DNA from 3 places in the Catenulispora sp. GAS73 genome. Region 3 is predicted to be linked to each of the others. Evidence: riboswitches for the same ligand, from Rfam matches in the RefSeq annotation. Region 3 holds a riboswitch; each other region holds the start of a gene.
The links. A riboswitch is a leader RNA that binds a small molecule or an ion and turns the genes downstream of it on or off. The one in region 3 is predicted to bind cobalamin.
Positions count from the first base shown of each region.

Region 1: linked by a shared signal. The riboswitch ahead of ABH935_RS08900 (HoxN/HupN/NixA family nickel/cobalt transporter) and the one ahead of ABH935_RS28825 (ribonucleoside-diphosphate reductase subunit alpha) in region 3 are both predicted to bind cobalamin.
Region 2: linked by a shared signal. The riboswitch ahead of ABH935_RS18785 (VWA domain-containing protein) and the one ahead of ABH935_RS28825 (ribonucleoside-diphosphate reductase subunit alpha) in region 3 are both predicted to bind cobalamin.

Region 1 covers NZ_JBGCCM010000005.1:47,861-53,462, forward strand. Annotated here, with positions in the region: gene ABH935_RS08885 (ATP-binding protein) at 1-591, shown strand, start outside; gene ABH935_RS08890 (MerR family transcriptional regulator) at 588-1,379, opposite strand; gene ABH935_RS08895 (DsbA family protein) at 1,459-2,310, opposite strand; cobalamin riboswitch at 2,456-2,659, shown strand; gene ABH935_RS08900 (HoxN/HupN/NixA family nickel/cobalt transporter) at 2,745-3,806, shown strand; gene ABH935_RS08905 (molybdopterin-dependent oxidoreductase) at 3,811-5,415, opposite strand; gene ABH935_RS08910 (hypothetical protein) at 5,419-5,602, opposite strand, start outside.
Region 2 covers NZ_JBGCCM010000011.1:201,122-206,723, forward strand. Annotated here, with positions in the region: gene ABH935_RS18775 (cobyrinate a,c-diamide synthase) at 1-325, opposite strand, end outside; gene cobO (cob(I)yrinic acid a,c-diamide adenosyltransferase) at 322-942, opposite strand; gene ABH935_RS18785 (VWA domain-containing protein) at 942-3,149, opposite strand; cobalamin riboswitch at 3,237-3,363, opposite strand; gene ABH935_RS18790 (hypothetical protein) at 3,469-3,663, shown strand; gene ABH935_RS18795 (sulfite oxidase-like oxidoreductase) at 3,701-4,348, opposite strand; gene ABH935_RS18800 (bacterioferritin-associated ferredoxin) at 4,470-4,769, shown strand; gene bfr (bacterioferritin) at 4,887-5,369, shown strand; gene ABH935_RS18810 (sigma-70 family RNA polymerase sigma factor) at 5,392-5,602, opposite strand, start outside.
Region 3 covers NZ_JBGCCM010000020.1:169,886-175,487, forward strand. Annotated here, with positions in the region: gene ABH935_RS28810 (zinc-binding alcohol dehydrogenase family protein) at 1-417, shown strand, start outside; gene ABH935_RS28815 (ScbR family autoregulator-binding transcription factor) at 422-1,129, shown strand; gene ABH935_RS28820 (PPOX class F420-dependent oxidoreductase) at 1,188-1,577, shown strand; cobalamin riboswitch at 1,627-1,874, shown strand; gene ABH935_RS28825 (ribonucleoside-diphosphate reductase subunit alpha) at 2,118-4,421, shown strand; gene ABH935_RS28830 (ribonucleotide-diphosphate reductase subunit beta) at 4,436-5,431, shown strand; gene ABH935_RS28835 (helical backbone metal receptor) at 5,444-5,602, shown strand, end outside.

The DNA.
Region 1 (5,602 bases), on a different contig from region 3:
CTGGCTCGGAGCTTGGAGACCGAGGGGCTGACGGCCGAGATCGAGGAGGCGACGCACCGCGTCTCGGACCTGGTCGGGGCGGCGAAGCAGTACTCGCAGCTGGACCGTGCCTCGCAGCAGGAGGTGGACGTCCACGAGCTGCTGGACAGCACCGTGACGATGCTCGCGGGGAAGATCCCGCCTGAGGTGCACGTCGTGAAGGACTACGGCACGGGCCTGCCGAAGGTCCCGGCGTATCCGGCGGAGCTGAACCAGGTGTGGACGAACCTGATCGACAACGCGGTCGCGGCGATGGCCGACGGCGGCACGTTGACGATCAGCACCAGCCTGGACCGGCAGCAGCTGGTGGTCGAGTTCCGGGACACCGGGCCCGGCGTGCCCGACGATATCAAGGAGCGGATCTTCGAGCCCTTCTTCACCACGAAGCCGGTGGGGAAGGGGACGGGGCTGGGGCTGGACATCTCATGGCGGATCGTGGTCAGCAGGCACCACGGCGATCTGAGTGTTGAGTCGGTGCCGGGGGACACGCGGTTCCGGGTTCGGCTGCCGGCGCGGTGGAACGGTGATGGGCAGCCGGCAGCGGGGTCTTAGAGCGATCTCGGCGCGAACACCTCGGCGAGTAGCCCGGCTCCGGCTTCGGGGGCGCGGACTTCGAGATGCAAGTTTGGTCCGTCGAGGTGAAGGCGGAAGTCGAAGAAGGCGCAGCATTGCTGCTCGGCGGCGGCCAGGGCGGCGATGGCTGCGGCGCGTTCGGACGAGACCGTCAACCGCAGACCGTCGGGAATCGCTGTGCGGGTCGCGCCGGTGAGGGCTTCGCGCCATTGGTCCGCGCGCTCGCGCAGGTCGGCGCCGGACAGGGTGCACGCCACAGGGGCCTGGCGCCAGCGCTCGACCTCGGCATTCGCAGCGTGCCGGTCGGTGAATAACGGCACAGGCACGCTCGTCGAACCATGCCCCGGCGAGGGCGTCGCGGCCGAAGCGAGGAAGCCGCACTGCGGGCCGCAGGGCTCGTCGCGATCCGGCAGCGCCTCCAGGTGTGCGAGGGCCCCGCGCAGCGTCGCGCTGAAGGCGGCTAGCTCCGCCGCGCGCTGCTCGGTCTCGGCCAGGCGGTGTGCGATCCGGGGTTGCAGGTCGGCCTTGACCTGCGCGCAGGCCCCGGACTCCCACACCGCCAGCAGCTCGGCGATCTCCTCCAGCGGCAGCCCCAGGTGCTTCGCGGCGTCGATGAGCCCCAGGCGGCGCACCGCGTCCTCGCCGTAGATCCGGTAGCCGGCATCCGTGCGGTCGGCGGGCAGGAGGCCGGAGGTTTCGTAGAAGCGCAGCGTGGTGGCCGGGACGCCGGTGCGCTCGGCCAGCTGGGAGATCCGCATCGTGCTCATACCTGGACGGTAGACCTTCGAGTCGACTCGAAGGTCAAGCCCGGGTACTGGTGGGCGGTCAGCAGAGTTCCGGGGCTGCTCAGGACCCCGAGGGAAGCGCCGGAAGTCCCGCGCTCTGGAACACCTGCTTCAACACCGCCGGGTCCGAGCCGGCCAGCGACGACCCGTCCTTCGACGCCAGCCAGAAGTTGTTCGGCAGCGACAGGGTCTTGCCGTCGAGCATCAACGTCGGCGTCCCCTGCAGCCGCAGCGAGTTGAAATCCGACCAGTTCTGCTGGACCAGGCCCTTGTAGGTGCCGGCGGTGACGCAGGCCTCGAACGCCGGCGTGTCCAGGCCCGGGACCTGCTTGGCCAGCGAGATCAGCGTCGCGGTGCTGCTGTAGGCGTCGGTGCTCTCGTTCGGCTGGTGGGCGAAGAGCACGTCGTGGTACTCGTCGAACTTCCCGGCGGTCGCGGCGCACACCGAGGCGCTGCCGGACTGCAGGGAGCCGCTGCCGTTGTCCTTGGCGTCGATCAGGGGCACCGGGTGGAAGAGCACGCGGAGTGTGCCGTTGGCCACATAGGTCTTGTAGACGGATGCCGAGCCCGTCTCCAGCGCCTTGCAGTAGGGGCAGCGGAAGTCCTCGAAGATGGTCAGGGTGTGCGGGGCCGACGCGGGGCCGTAGAACAGAGCGGTCGCCGTGTTCGCGGGGTTCGCGTACTTGTCGGCGACGACGGAGCCGTCGGTCGGCGGGGTGTAGGCCCGCGGTTTGGCGGAGTTCGAACCCACCGCGATCCCGACGCTGACGCCGACACAGATCCCGATCACCACCACTACCACTCCGAGTACGCCCAGCCTGCGGCGCTGCATGCTCTTGCGCTGCTGGGCCGCACGCTCGGCGGCGACCCGCACGCGTGCGGACTTCTCGTCCCGAACACCCTGATCGCTCATAGCCCCATCCCCACCCACACGCACGTCGAAGAATCCTGATCGGCAACGCCCCCGGGATCTGACCACCGGAGGACGGTGGCGTCAAGCCGGTGCGGATGTGGCGCACAAGCCACAGGCCCCGCCTTGCCCGCCTCCAAGCCGCTCGCTACGGTGACCATGCCGTGGTGCTCGGGAAGACCGGTGGAAAACCGGAGCGGCCCTCGCCACTGTGATCGGGAATGCACCGGCTCCATGCCGGCCGTGCGAGTGTGGCGCGGCGGCGGCCACTGGGCGCGTGACGCGCCTGGGAAGGCGGGGCCGGGGCGTCGACCCGTCAGCCAGGAGACCGGCCACGGCACCGAACATCGACCATCCACGAGGTGCTGGAGGCGAGCCGCGTGAGCGTGCCTGCGAATCGTTCTGTCCGAGCTGTCCAAGATTCGTCCGCGGGGCCGGTGCGCTGGTTGCGTGGCGACTGGCTGCGGTTCGGCGGGTTGCTGGCGGTGATCCTGGCGATGCACGTGGCCGCGTTCGGGATCCTGGCCGGGCTGGTCGCGCCGCACCACTACACGGTCGGTAACCAGGTCTTCGGCTTCGGCCTCGGCATCACCGCCTACACCCTCGGCATGCGCCACGCGTTCGACGCCGACCACATAGCCGCGATCGACAACACCACGCGCAAGCTGATGGCCGACGGCAAGCGGCCGGTGTCGGTCGGGTTCTGGTTCGCGCTCGGGCACTCGACCATCGTCGTGGTGCTGGCTGCCGGGATCGCCGCCGGGGCGCGGCAGGCCACGAACCTCACCGACGACAAATCCGGCACGCGCCAGTCCCTCGGCGTGGTGTCGACGACCGCCTCCGGCACGTTCCTGTACCTGATCGGGATCCTGAACCTGGTCGCGCTGATCGGGATCTACAAGGTCTACAAGGCGATGCGGCGTGGTGAGTACGACGAGGCCGCGTTGACGGCGCAGCTTGACAAGCGCGGCTTCATGAACCGGATCCTGGGCCGGCTCACCAAGTCCATCACCCGGCCCGGCCAGATGTACCCGGTGGGGCTGCTGTTCGGCATCGGCTTCGACACCGCGACCGAGGTGCTGCTGCTCGCGCTGGCCGGCTCCAGCGCCGCCGCCGGCCTGCCCTGGTACGCGATCCTGTGCCTGCCGCTGCTGTTCACCGCGGGCATGACCCTGTTCGACACCCTCGACGGCACCTTCATGAACTTCGCCTACCACTGGGCCTTCTCCAACCCGATCCGCAAGGTCTACTACAACCTCACGATCACCGGCCTGTCGGTGGCCGTCGCGCTGGTCATCGGCAGCGTCGAGCTGATCGGGGTGGTCCACGACCAGTTCGGGTTCGTCAACCCGGTCACCGACTGGATCGCGAACCTGAACCTGAACAACGTCGGGTTCGTGATCGTCGGCGCGTTCGTGGCCGTGTGGGCGGCGGCGATCGCGTATTGGAAGATCGCGCGGGTCGAACGGAGGTGGAACGCCGCCGGCGAGGAGGGCTAGAGGGCTATTCGACGGTGACCTGAATGCTGTGATAGCCCGTGGCGCCGTCGGGAAGCGTGTCCTGAATCACCGGTGTTTGCAGCGTCCCGGTGCCGTCGGTGCAACGGACGGTCAGGATGTGCTGGCCCGGCGTCGCATGCCACGGGTACGACCACTGACGCCAGGTGTCCGGGGTGTCGGCGGTGGCCAGGTCCGCGGGCGCCCACGGGCCCTTGTCGACCTGCACCTCGACGCCGTCCACGCCGCGGTGGGTGGCCCAGGCGACGCCGGCGACGACGATGGTGCCGGTGCCGGCGCGCACGGTCGCCCCGTTTCCGGGGACGTCGATACGGGAGGCGGTCTTCACCGGGGCCTGCTGCGCCCAGCCCTCGCCCACCCAGAATGCGGCGTTCTTGGCGAAGGTGGTGAGTTCGAGGTCGACGACCCACTTGGTCGCCGAGACGTAGCCGTAGAGGCCCGGGACCAGCATCCGGCACGGGAAGCCGTGCTCGACCGGCAGCGTCTGGCCGTTCATCGCCACCGCGAGCATCGCCTGGCGGCCGTCGAGCACCGCCTCCACCGGGGTGCCGATGGTCATGCCGTCGAAGGACGTGGACAGGATCTGGTCGGCTCCGGCCTGGACGCCGGCCTGGCGCAACAGCGGGGCCAGCGGCGCGCCGAGCCATCGGGCGTTCCCGCAGTAGGGGCCGCCGATCGTGTTCGAGACGCAGGTCAGGGTGAGATCGTGCTCTTCGAGCGGCATCCTGAGCAGCTCCGCGAAGCTCACCGTGAACGGGCGGTCCACCATGCCGTGGATCCGCAGCATCCACTCCTTCGGGTCGACCTGCGGGACGGTCAGGGCCGTGTCGACGCGGTAGAACTGGGCGTTCGGGGTGAAGAAGGGTTCCAGGTCGGGGACATCCGGGTGGACTGAGGGGGGAAGCAGGGGCAGCGGTGTGGCTGCCTCGGGCAGGACGACGGCGGCGCGCGCCGGGGCGACGTTGTAGCGGGAGTTGAGCCACGCACGGCTGCCGAAGCCGCCGATCAGGGCGCCGGCTCCGGTACCGAGCAACGTCACGAGGAAGCGGCGGCGTTCGTCGGGGTCGGCGGCCGGGCCGGAGACGCCCGGTTGCAGACTCCAGAGGGTGAGTTGGCGCAGCACGATGACAGTGGCCGCACCGGCCAGCAACGCGGGGAACCAGGAGCCGAACCCGACGACCGGCCGGGTGACGGCCGCGATCAGCCCGAGCAGCCCGAAGGCGGCGGCCAGGCCGGTCCCGACGTGCGGGTACCGACGGGCCACGATCCCGGTAATCACCGAAGCGACACCGATCGTGATGTAGACGCCGGTGAGCAGGGCGGTCTTGTCGTGCGTGCCGAAGTTCCGGATCGCCGCCTCTTTGAGCCACGCCGGGCTCAGCTCGATGGCCCACTCCCCGACCGCGACGACCGGTGCCTTCGGGCCGCCGGCCCCGAACGCGGCGGACAGCGCGGCACCGAATTCGCCCACTGCGACGCCCGCGGCCGCGGCGAGCAGCCCGATCAGCCCGCCGGTCAGCGCGCCGACCGGGCCGCCGACCAGCCAGGCGGCGCGTCGGCGTTCGGTGCCGGGCTCAGCAGATTCCGCCATCGGCTACCGGGAACCCCGGCTCCGCACCCGCCAGGCCCACGCGAGCAGGCCCAGCCCGACCAGGACCACCACCACTCCGAGCCCGGTGTATTGGGAGTGCCCGGTCATCATCGACCCGTGCATATTGCCGGAACCCTGAGCGATCCACACGCCCCCGATCACGATCAGGACGATGCCGACAGCGCCA
Region 2 (5,602 bases), on a different contig from region 3:
CGAGCTCGCCCTCGCCGGTCGCGCCGTCGTACAGGCCCATGACGCCCTCGATCACCGCCAGGTCGGCCCCGGCGGCGCCGTGCGCGAACAGCGGCGCGATGCGCTCGGTGCCGACCATGTAGGGGTCGAGGTTGCGGCCGGTGCGGCCGGCGGCCAGGGAGTGGTAGCCGGGGTCGATGTAGTCCGGGCCGACCTTGAACGGGGCCACGGTGAAGCCGCGGCCCGTCAGGGCCTTGATGATGCCGGTGGCGATCGTGGTCTTGCCGTGGCCGGAGGCCGGGGCGGCGATGACGACGCGCGGCACGGTCAGCGGCGACGCGGTCACCACTCGATGCCCTTCTGGCCCTTCTGACCGGCGTCCATCGGGTGCTTGACCTTGGTCATCTCGGTCACCAGGTCGGCGGCGTCGAGCAGTTCGGGCGCGGCGTCGCGGCCGGTGATCACGACGTGCTGGCTGCCGGGCCGGTCGGCGAGGGTCTTCACCACGTCCTCGACGTCCACCCAGCCCCACTTCATCGGGTAGGTGAACTCGTCCAGGACGTACAGGCGGTAGGTCTCGGCGGCGAGGTCGGCCTTGATGCGCTCCCAGCCGGCGCGGGCGTTGTCGGCCTGCAGCTCGGGATCGGAGTGCAGGTCGCGCTGGATCCAGGACCAGCCCTCACCCATCTTGTGCCAGTCGACGGCGCCGCCCTGGCCGGTCCGCGCGTGCAGCTCGCCGAGCGCCTTGAGCGCGGTCTCCTCGCCGATGCGCCACTTGGCCGATTTGACGAACTGGAACACGCCGATCGGCCAGCCCTGGTTCCAGCCGCGCAGGGCCAGGCCGAATGCGGCGGTGGACTTCCCCTTGCCGGGGCCGGTGTGCACGATCGTCAGCGGCCGATTGCGGCGCTGGCGCGTGGTGAGGCCGTCATCGGGGACGTGCGTGGGTTGGCCCTGCGGCATCAGGCGGCCCTCCGGTCGGAGCGGGGTCGGTTGCCGTGCACCGCCGCGGTGAGCGCGTCGGCGGCGAGGTCGGTGAGGGGGAGGTGGTCGGCGCCGAGGTCGGCGGCCAGGCGGGTGGCCAGGCCGAGGCGAACCGGGCCGGACTCGCAGTCGACGACGACCGCGCTGCCGCCGAGGGTGGCTACGGCTTGGCGGAGGTGGGCCGCGGCTCGGCGCGTGTCGGCCAGGGGGTCGGCTCCGGCGGCACGCGCGGCGGATGCGCGCGGCGCCATGGCACGCGAGCCGGATTCAGCCGACGGCAATGCGGCGGCAAGCGAATTCGGGGCGGCTGCGCGCGAGGAGGCGATCGCTTGCGTGGCACGGCCGTCGGTGACCACGAGCACGAGCGGCCGGCGGTTCGGGTCGCGCATGCGCTCGACGCGCAGGACGTCGGCGGCTTGCAGCAGGCCAGCGGCGAGCGGGGTGCGGCCGCCGGTCGGGAGCGAGGTGAGGCGGGCGGCGCCGGCGTCGACCGACCAGGTCGGCGGGAGGGCGACTTCGGCGCCGCGGCCCCGGAAGGTGACCAGGCCGACCTTGTCTCGGCGCTGGTAGGCGTCGAGGAGCAGCGAGAGGATCGCGCCCTTGACGGCGGCCATGCGCTGCCGGGCGGCCATCGAACCGGAGGCGTCTACGACGAACAGGACCAGATTGCCTTCGCGGCCCTCGCGGATCGGTTCGCGAAGGTCTTCGGAGCGCAGGCGGAGCGCGCCCTCGCGACGGCCTCGGGCGACCTGCTCGGGTGCGGCGGCGCGGACCGTCGCGACGAGGTGGAGGCCGTGGGCGCCGGGACGCGCGCCGACCGTGCGGCCGCCGGTGGCGCGGGCACGTGAGCGGCGGCCTTCGGCGCCGGTGCCGACGCCTGAGACCTGTAACAGACGGGCTTTGAAGGGTTCGCTGGGAGTCACCACTCCCTGCTCGCCCGACGGGCCGGACACACGCTTCTGCTCAGTGGAGGTTCCGGTCGTCGGTTCGGACCCGGTTTCCCCGGCACCGCTCGCGTCCTGTTGTGCGGTTTGTGCGGCGCTGGATGAGCCGTTCTGCGGACCACTCGGTTGGTTGGGGGAGCCGTCGCCGTCGGGACCGCCCGAGCCGGGACCGGGATCAGGGTCCTCATCCCCGTCCGCAGCGTCCGCGGCGTCCTCCATGGCGTCGTCCAAGCGCTCCTCGTCGAGCCCCGGCGCGTCGAAGGGATGCCGCCGTCGCCGGTGCGGCAACGCCAGCATCGCCGCCTGCCGCACGTCCTCGGCGACGACCTCCGTCCGGCCGGCCCAGGCGGCGAGCGCCGTGGCGGCGCGGGCCGTGACCAGGTCCGCGCGCATCCCGTCGACCTCGAAGGCCGCACAGATGCGGGTGATCCGCAGGAGCTCGGCGTCTGGCAGCGTCACCGACGGCAGCAGCGCACGCGCCGCCTCGATGCGTGCGGCCGTCTCCTTGTCCGCCTGCTCCCAGGCCGCGGCGAAGCCCTCCGGGTCCGCCTCGTAGGCCAGCCGCCGCCGCACCACCTCGGCGCGCTCGGCCGGGTCCCGGCTCGCGCGGACCTCGACGGTCAGGCCGAAGCGGTCGAGCAGTTGGGGCCGCAGCTCGCCTTCTTCCGGGTTCATCGTGCCGACCAGCAGGAAGTGTGCGGCGTGCGAGACGGAGACGCCTTCGCGCTCGACGTGCGCGACGCCCATGGCGGCCGCGTCGAGGAGGAGGTCGACGAGGTGGTCGTGGAGGAGGTTGACCTCGTCCACATAGAGAAGTCCGCGGTGCGCCGCCGCCAGCAGGCCGGGTTCGTAGGCCGCGACGCCGGAGGCCAGCACCTTCTCCAGGTCCAGGGAGCCCACGAGGCGATCCTCCGTCGCCCCGACCGGCAGCTCGACCAGGCGCGCCGGGTGGGACTGCGAGGCCACGGCGCCGGCCGAGTGCACGGAGGGCGCGGAGGACGCGGTGTGCGGGCCGTCCGGGCAGGCGGGGTCGGGTGCGGCGGGGTCGCAGGAGAAGCGGCAGCCGGGGACCACGGCGATCTGCGGCAGCACCGCGGCCAGGGCGCGCACGATCGTCGACTTCGCGGTGCCCTTCTCGCCGCGCACGAGGACGCCGCCGACGGCCGGGGACACGGCGTTCAGCAGCAGGGCCAGCCGGAGGTCGTCAAGACCCACGACGGCGGTGAACGGGTACGGCGGCACGCCGGATCAGCTCCTCACGGGTATCCACGCCCGACAGGTCTCTTCACAAGAACACGCCGCGGGAGCGGCGTGCCGAGGGCGGTCGTAGTCTCCTGACTCTCAGATCCGCGCGCCTGCCCGGCCTTCCCAGAACGCTGACGTCCCAGTGGCTTCGCAAGCGGGAGGCGCTCCCTGATCACAGTGGCGGGACCGTTCCGGATTCGCACCGGATTCCTGCCGACCGTCCCGCGTGCAGCATCCCGCAGCGATCATCGGGCGTCAAACCGCGCCCGGGCGGCGCCGGCTGGCGGAATGTTCGATTCTGTCCCTCAATGGGAGGGTGAGCGAGCGACGGCGCAGAGCCCGTGTCCTGGGTGAATACGAGCTGGACGGCGGCGCGTTCGCCCTGGCGCGGGGTGAGCAACGCGACACGGCGGCGCCGACACTGACTCCGACCGCGCAGCAGCGGCTGCGCGCGCTCGGCCGGCCCGGGACGGTGTGGCGGGCCGTGCTGAGGCGGATCCGGACGACCTGAACCGCATAGGACTACACAGGACTACAGAGGAACAGGACTACAGCGGAGGCCCGTCCCCCGGGTCCTCCTGGTAGGAGTACCGCTGTTCCTTCCACGGGTCCCCGATGTTGTGGTACCCGCGTTCCTCCCAGAACCCGCGCCGGTCCGCCGTGAGGTACTCGATCCCGCGCACCCACTTGGGCCCCTTCCACGCGTACAGGTGCGGCACGATCAGCCGCAGCGGGAAACCGTGCTCAGGGGTGAGCGGGACGCCTGCGTAGTGGGTCGCGAACAGGACGTTCTCGCGCAGGAGGTCCTCGATGCGCAGGTTCGAGCTGTAGCCGTACTCTGCCCAGACGGTGACGTGGGTCACCTCGGCGGCCGGCGGCGCCAGTTCGAGGATGGTCCGGGCTCCGACGCCGCGCCAGGAGGCGCCGAGCATCGTGAACTTGGTGACGCAGTGGAAGTCGGCGGTCACCTCGACGGCCGGCAGGGCCCCGAACTCCTCATGGAACCAGATCGCCTCCGCGCCGTCGGCGGTGGCGCCGGTGACGCGGAAGTCCCAGGTCGCGGGCTTGAAGCGGGGCACCGGGCCGTAGTGCAGCACCGGCCACTCCCCGCGTTGCATGCGCTGGCCGGGTGGGAGCCGTTCCTCGGACTGCACTGTCTCGCCTTCTGTGTCCACCCCTGATCCCGGCTGCCCCATGGGGACCATCGTCCCAGATGTGGTGCACGGCACGTACCACGGGGACTTGGCAGGTGGCCGGCAGGTAGCTTAGGCTCCCCTAAGTCCCCCAGGCCCAACCCGCCGACTGCCGGAGCCCCGCTTGTACGCCTGCATATGCCACGCAGTGACCACCGCCGAGGTGGACGCCGTCGTCGCCCTGGGCGCCACGTCGGTCAAGCAGGTGCGCAAGGCGACCGGGGCGGGCTCCGCGTGCGGGACGTGCGTGAAGCGGCTGAGCTGCCTGCTCGCCGCGGCCCGGGTCGCCGACTCGGCGCCGGTGGACACGATGCCCGAGGCCGAGCGGCTGCCGGTGCCCGCACCGAAGCGCCCGGCGCTCCCCGCGCTCCCGATGTTCCAGCACGCACCGGACTGCCCGGCCGCGCTGCCGGCTCTGGGCTGAACCGCCGGTCCTCCTCGCGACGGGTCTGTTCGGCGTGCCCGAGCACGTCCCCATTCGGCGCAATCCGCGCCTGAGCCGTTACCTCCCGGATCGGCGGCTCTGGCAGTATCGAACGCCATGCAGGGTGACAAGGACATCATCGCGTTCCTCAACGAGCAGCTCACGGCCGAGCTGACGGCCATCAACCAGTACTGGCTGCACTACAAGCTGCAGGACAACCGCGGCTGGAAGAAGCTCGCCGAGTACACCCGCAGCGAGTCCATCGACGAGATGAAGCACGCGGACAAGCTCGCCGAGCGCATCATCTTCCTGGAGGGACTGCCCAACTTCCAGAAGCTGTTCCCGCTGGAGATCGGCCAGACCGTCACCGAGATGTTCAACGCCGACATGAAGGTCGAGGTCGCGGCCGTGGAGCGGCTGCGCAACGGGATCAAGCTGATGCGCGAGCGCGGGGACGTCACGTCGGCGAACCTGTTCGAGGAGATCCTCGCCGACGAGGAGCACCACATCGACTACCTGGAGACCCAGCTGGACCTGATCGGCCAGCTCGGGGAGCCGCTGTACATCGCGCAGCTGGTGGAGCAGCCGGAGGCGTCCTGAGTAGGACGGCTTCTGGTACGGGCTATCGCTGGAAGACCAGCTCTGCGCCGGGGAACGATTCCGGTAGTCCGAACGATGGAAACAGGTCGTCCTCGAAGCGGGTCAGGGCACTGATCCGGTCGCCGCTCAGGGTGAGGACGAGGAGTTCGGCCCCGCCGCGCTTGCCGGCGGGTGCCGGCCGGTAGATCCCGAAGGCCGGCTGGCCGTTGGCTCTGGTCGGTACGAGGTAGCTG
Region 3 (5,602 bases):
GCGATCCGCGACGCCGAGTTCGCCGCGAACGCGCGCAAAGCCGCCGACGACTCGCTGTTCGACGTGGTCCTGGAATCCATCGGCGGCGACGTGTCCGCCGCGATGCCCGCGCTGCTCGCCCCCGGCGGCCGCCTGGTCAGCTACGGCGCCGCCGCCGGCCAGCCGGACCCCGCCGCCCCGACCCTGGCGGACCTGCGCCGCAACAACTGGACGACCTCCGGCTTCAGCATCATCAACCGGGCCCGGGGCGACGCCGCCGCGGTCGGCGACCTCATCGCCGCGGTCTTCGCCCTCACCGCCGAGGGGCTGGCCATCCCGGCGCCGCGCGTCATCGGTTGGAGCGAGGCCGCCGAGGCGCACATCGCGCAGGCCGAGAACCGCAGCCCCGGCAAGACCGTCGTCGCGGTCCGGGGCTGACCGCGTGACGCCGCCGCCAGCCGGCTCGCGAGGCTCGGCCGACTCCCGCGTCGACTCGCGAGGCTCGGCCGGCTCCCGGGGCTCGGCCGAGCCCCGGACCCCGAGCGAGCCCACGCAGGAGCGCGCGCGCCGCACCCGCCGCGCGATCCTGCTGGCCGCGTCCGAGTGCTTCGCAGAGGTCGGCTACGCAGCGGCCACCACCAGCGAGATCGCGGCCCGCGCCGGCGTCACCAAAGGCGCACTCGCCTTCCACTTCCCGGCGAAGGCCGCCGTCGCGGCGGCCATCGTCGAGGAATGCTACGAGCAGTGGCCCTCGCTGGTCGCCGAAGCGACGCCGGCGCACGACCGGGTACTCGACCTCCTCGGCGAGGTCTTCGCCCGCATCGCGGCGCAGATCCGCGAGGACCCGATCGTCCGCGCGACAGTCCGCCTGCAAGCCGAGCGCGCACAGATCTCCGAGCCGGTCCACATGCCGTTCGTGGACTGGATCGCCACCTCCACCGACCTGTTCCGCAGCGCCGCCGAACGCGGCGAGCTCCGGCCCGGAGCCGATCCCGGCACACTGGCCCGGGCCTCGGTCGCCGGCTTCCAGGGAGTTCAGCACGTCTCGGGCATCCTGTCCGGCCACGCCGACGTCGCCGACCGAGTCGCCGAGTGGTGGTCGGTCATGCGGGCCGGCATCGCCGCCGCTTCCGACGATCACGTTTCCTGATCGCTGCCAGTCGACATCTCCCCTTGTCCGCAATCCCGTCTCCGACTGGAGTAGACCCATGTCCGTCATCCCCGCATCACACGCCGATCTGCTCGACCGCCCCGTCTTCTGCCACCTGGCGACCGTCCGCGCCGACGGCACCCCGCACGTGAACCCGATGTGGTTCCTGTGGGACGGCGAGTTCCTGTCCTTCACCACCTCGACCAAGCGCGCGAAGTACAAGGAGCTCAGCGAGCGCCCGCACGCCGCGGTCTCCATCAACGACCCCGACGCCCCGTACCGTTACCTGGAGCTGCGCGGGACCGTGGACCGCATCGAGCCGGACCCGGAGGGTGACTTCTTCGCCGTCCTGGCCGACCGCTACGCGCTGCCGATGGACGGTCCCGTCGGCGACGCGCCGACCCGCGTACGGATCTACCTGCGGCCGACGCACGCCACCTTCCAGTAGTCCCCTGACATACAGCATGTTGATTGGAATTTGAGCGCCGCCACAAGATATGGTGTCCGACGCAGCTGGTTCGACCACCGCCCCGCACAAGGGCGGCGGTCGAGGCAAGAGGGAACCCGGTGCGAGACCGGGACTGCCCCGCAGCGGTGAGTGGGAACGACAGCCGTCGTACACACTGGGCCGAGTGGCGCCGGAAGGCGCCGGCCTGGGAAGTGACGGCCAGTAGGTTCGCGCGGTCCTCCCCGGGCCCGCGAGCGCCCACGAGTCCGAAGACCTGCCAGCCGTGCCGTGCCCGGACGTGGGGTACGGCTGGTCCGAGGCCGCGTGGGACGGCTGACGGCGGAGCGCGTCGCGGCTTTCGCGTGCCTCCGGTGTCTGCTCGCCAACGGTCCGGACCTCGGACCTACGACTGGCGAGGAGAAGGTTGTGACGGTCACGCTCACACATGTCGAGACCACAGAGGCAGCGAGGCGCGCGGGGGCGCAGGCGCTGCCGACGGTGACCACGACAGCGACGACAGCAGCTCAGCTCGAAGCGGAGATCGAAGCAGAGCTCGCAGACAAGTCCGCGGACCTGCCCGACGTCGACCCGGCCCGCGTGGCCCGCAAGACCTTCGCCGGGCTGCCGCCGAACGCCACCGCCGACCAGGTCGCCGACCTCGCCGTCCAGAGCGCGGCCGAGCTCATCGGCGAGGAGCCGCAGTACTCGAAGCTCGCCGCCCGCCTGCTGTCCGGGGTCATCGCCCGCGAGGCCGCCGGCCAGGGCGCGACCACCTTCAGCGCGTCCATCGCCGTCGGGCATCGGGAGGGCCTGATCGGCGACGTGACGCAGGCCCTGGTCGACTCGGCCGCCGGGCAGTTCGACGCCGCGATCGACCCCGAGGGCGACCTCCGCTTCGAGTACTTCGGCCTGCGCACCGTCTACGACCGCTACCTGCTGCGGCACCCGGTGACCCGCCGCGTGATCGAGACCCCGCAGCACTTCCTGCTGCGCGTCGCCGTCGGGCTGTCGCAGGACCCGCAGGAGGCCGTCGGCTTCTACCGCCTGATGTCCTCGCTGGCCTACCTGCCCAGCTCGCCGACGCTGTTCAACTCCGGCACCCGGCACACCCAGATGTCGTCCTGCTACCTGGTGGACTCCCCGCGCGACGAGCTGGACTCCATCTACGACCGCTACCACCAGGTCGCGCGCCTGTCGAAGTTCGCCGGCGGCATCGGCATCGGCTTCTCCCGGGTCCGCGGGCGCGGCGCCCTGATCCGCAGCACCAACGGCCGCTCCAACGGCATCGTCCCGTTCCTGCGCACGCTCGACTCCTCGGTCGCCGCGGTCAACCAGGGCGGCCGGCGCAAAGGCGCGGCGTGCGTGTACCTGGAGCCGTGGCACCCGGACGTCGAGGAGTTCCTCCAGCTGCGGGACAACACCGGCGAGGACGCGCGCCGCACGCACAACCTGAACCTGGCCAACTGGATCCCGGACGAGTTCATGCGGCGCGTCGAGGCCGACGGCCTCTGGTCGCTGATGGACCCCGACCAGGTGCCGGAGCTGCCGGACCTGTGGGGTGCGGAGTTCGACGCGGCTTATCGCGCGGCCGAGGCCGAGGGCCGTTACGTCCGGCAGGTCTCGGCGCGTGAGCTGTACGGCAAGATGATGCGCACGCTGGCGCAGACCGGCAACGGCTGGATGACGTTCAAGGACGCGTCCAACAAGCTGTGCAACCAGACCAGCGCTCCCGGTAACACCGTTCACCTGTCGAATCTGTGCACTGAGATCATCGAGGTCTCCTCCGACGCCGAGACCGCGGTCTGCAACCTGGGCTCGATCAACCTGGCCGCGCACCTGACGCCGTCCCGCGACGCCGTGGACTGGGACCGGCTGCGCGCCACGGTCCGCACCGCCGTGGTCTTCCTGGACCGCGTCATCGACATCAACTACTACCCGAGCGAGCAGACCGCGGCGTCGAACCCGCGCTGGCGCCCGGTCGGGCTGGGCCTGATGGGGCTGCAGGACGTGTTCTTCGCGCTGCGGCTGCCCTTCGACGACGCGCGGGCGCGGGAGCTGTCGACCCGGATCTCGGAGGAGATCTACCTGACCGCGCTGGAGACCTCGGCCGGGCTGGCGGAGGAGTTCGGCGCTCACCCGGCATTCGCGGACACCCGCGCGGCGCGCGGCGACCTGCAGCCGGACCTGTGGAACGTCGCCACCGCGCCGGAACTGGCCGCGCGCTGGAGCACGGTACGCGGCCGGATCGCGGCCACCGGCCTGCGCAACTCGCTGCTGGTGGCGATCGCCCCGACCGCGACCATCGCCTCCATCGCCGGCTGCTACGAGTGCATCGAGCCGCAGGTGTCGAACCTGTTCAAGCGCGAGACGCTGTCCGGGGAGTTCCTGCAGATCAACACGGCGCTGGTCGGCGAGCTGAAGGCGCTGGGGCTGTGGACCCCGGCGGTGCGCGAGGCGATCAAGCGCGCTGAGGGCTCGGTGCAGGGCGTCGAGGCGCTGCCGGCGGAGATCAGGGCCCTGTATCGGACGGCGTGGGAGCTGCCGCAGAAGGCGCTGATCGACCTGGCGGCGGCCCGCGGGCCGTTCATCGACCAGTCGCAGTCGCTGAACCTGTTCCTGGCAGCGCCGACGATCGGGAAGCTGTCGTCGATGTACATGTACGCCTGGAAGGCCGGGCTGAAGTCCACGTACTACCTGCGCTCGCGGCCCGCGACGCGGATCCAGCAGGCGACGGTCGCCACGACGGCCGCCACGGCCGCCCCCGCCGAGCTGCCGGTGATCGCCGACGACGACGCGATCGCCTGCTCGCTGGAGAACCCCGAAGCCTGCGAAGCCTGCCAGTAAAGGAAATCCCTCTCATGCTGCTCGACCCGGGTCTCGACCTGACCCTGCGCCCGATGCGCTACCCGCACTTCTTCGACCGCTACCGCGACGCGATCAAGAACACCTGGACCGTGGAGGAGGTGGACCTGCACAGCGACCTGACCGACCTCGACAAGCTCTCGGTGGCCGAGCGCCACCTGGTCTCCCGCCTGGTCGCGTTCTTCGCCACCGGCGACACGATCGTCGCGAACAACCTGGTGCTGAACCTGTACCAGCACGTCAACAGCCCCGAGGGCCGGCTGTACCTGTCGCGGCAGCTGTTCGAGGAGGCCGTGCACGTCCAGTTCTACCTGAACCTGCTCGACACCTATGTGCCGGACGAGGACGAGCGCACGGAGGCGTTCGCGGCGGTGGAGAACATCCCCTCGATCCGCCGTAAAGCAGAGTTCTGCTTCCGGTGGATCGACTCGCTGGGCGATCTGAGGCGGTTGGAGACCCGCGACGACCGCCGGGCCTTCCTGCTGAACCTGATCTGCTTCGCGGCGTGCATCGAGGGGCTGTTCTTCTACGGCGCCTTCGCGTACGTGTACTTCCTGCGCTCGCGCGGCCTGCTGCACGGCTTGGCGTCGGGCACCAACTGGGTGTTCCGCGACGAGTCGATGCACATGGCCTTCGCCTTCGACGTGGTGGAGACGGTCCGCGCCGAGGAGCCGGACCTGTTCGACGACGAGATGGCGCAGCAGGTGCGCGCCATGCTGGCCGAGGCCGTGGAGTGCGAGACGCAGTTCGCCGAGGACCTGCTCGGCGCCGGGGTGTCGGGGTTGCCGGTGGCGGACATGCGGGCTTACCTGGAGCACGTCGCCGACCGGCGGCTGGAGCAGCTGGGGCTGGAGCCGGTGTACGGGACGGCGAACCCGCTGGGGTTCATGGAGCTCCAGGACGTGCAGGAGCTGTCGAACTTCTTCGAGCGGCGCGTCTCGGCGTACCAGGTGGCGGTCGGCGGTAGCGTCTCGTTCGACGACGACTTCTAGGAGGACAGGGGTATGCAGCGCGTGGTGTCGTTGGTGCCGTCGCTGACTGAGGCGATCGCGACGACGGCACCACGGCTGCTGGTCGGCGCGACGGCCTGGTGCACGCACCCGGCGGACCTGGACGTCGAGCGGATCGGCGGGACGAAGAATCCTGACGTCCCGCGGATCGTC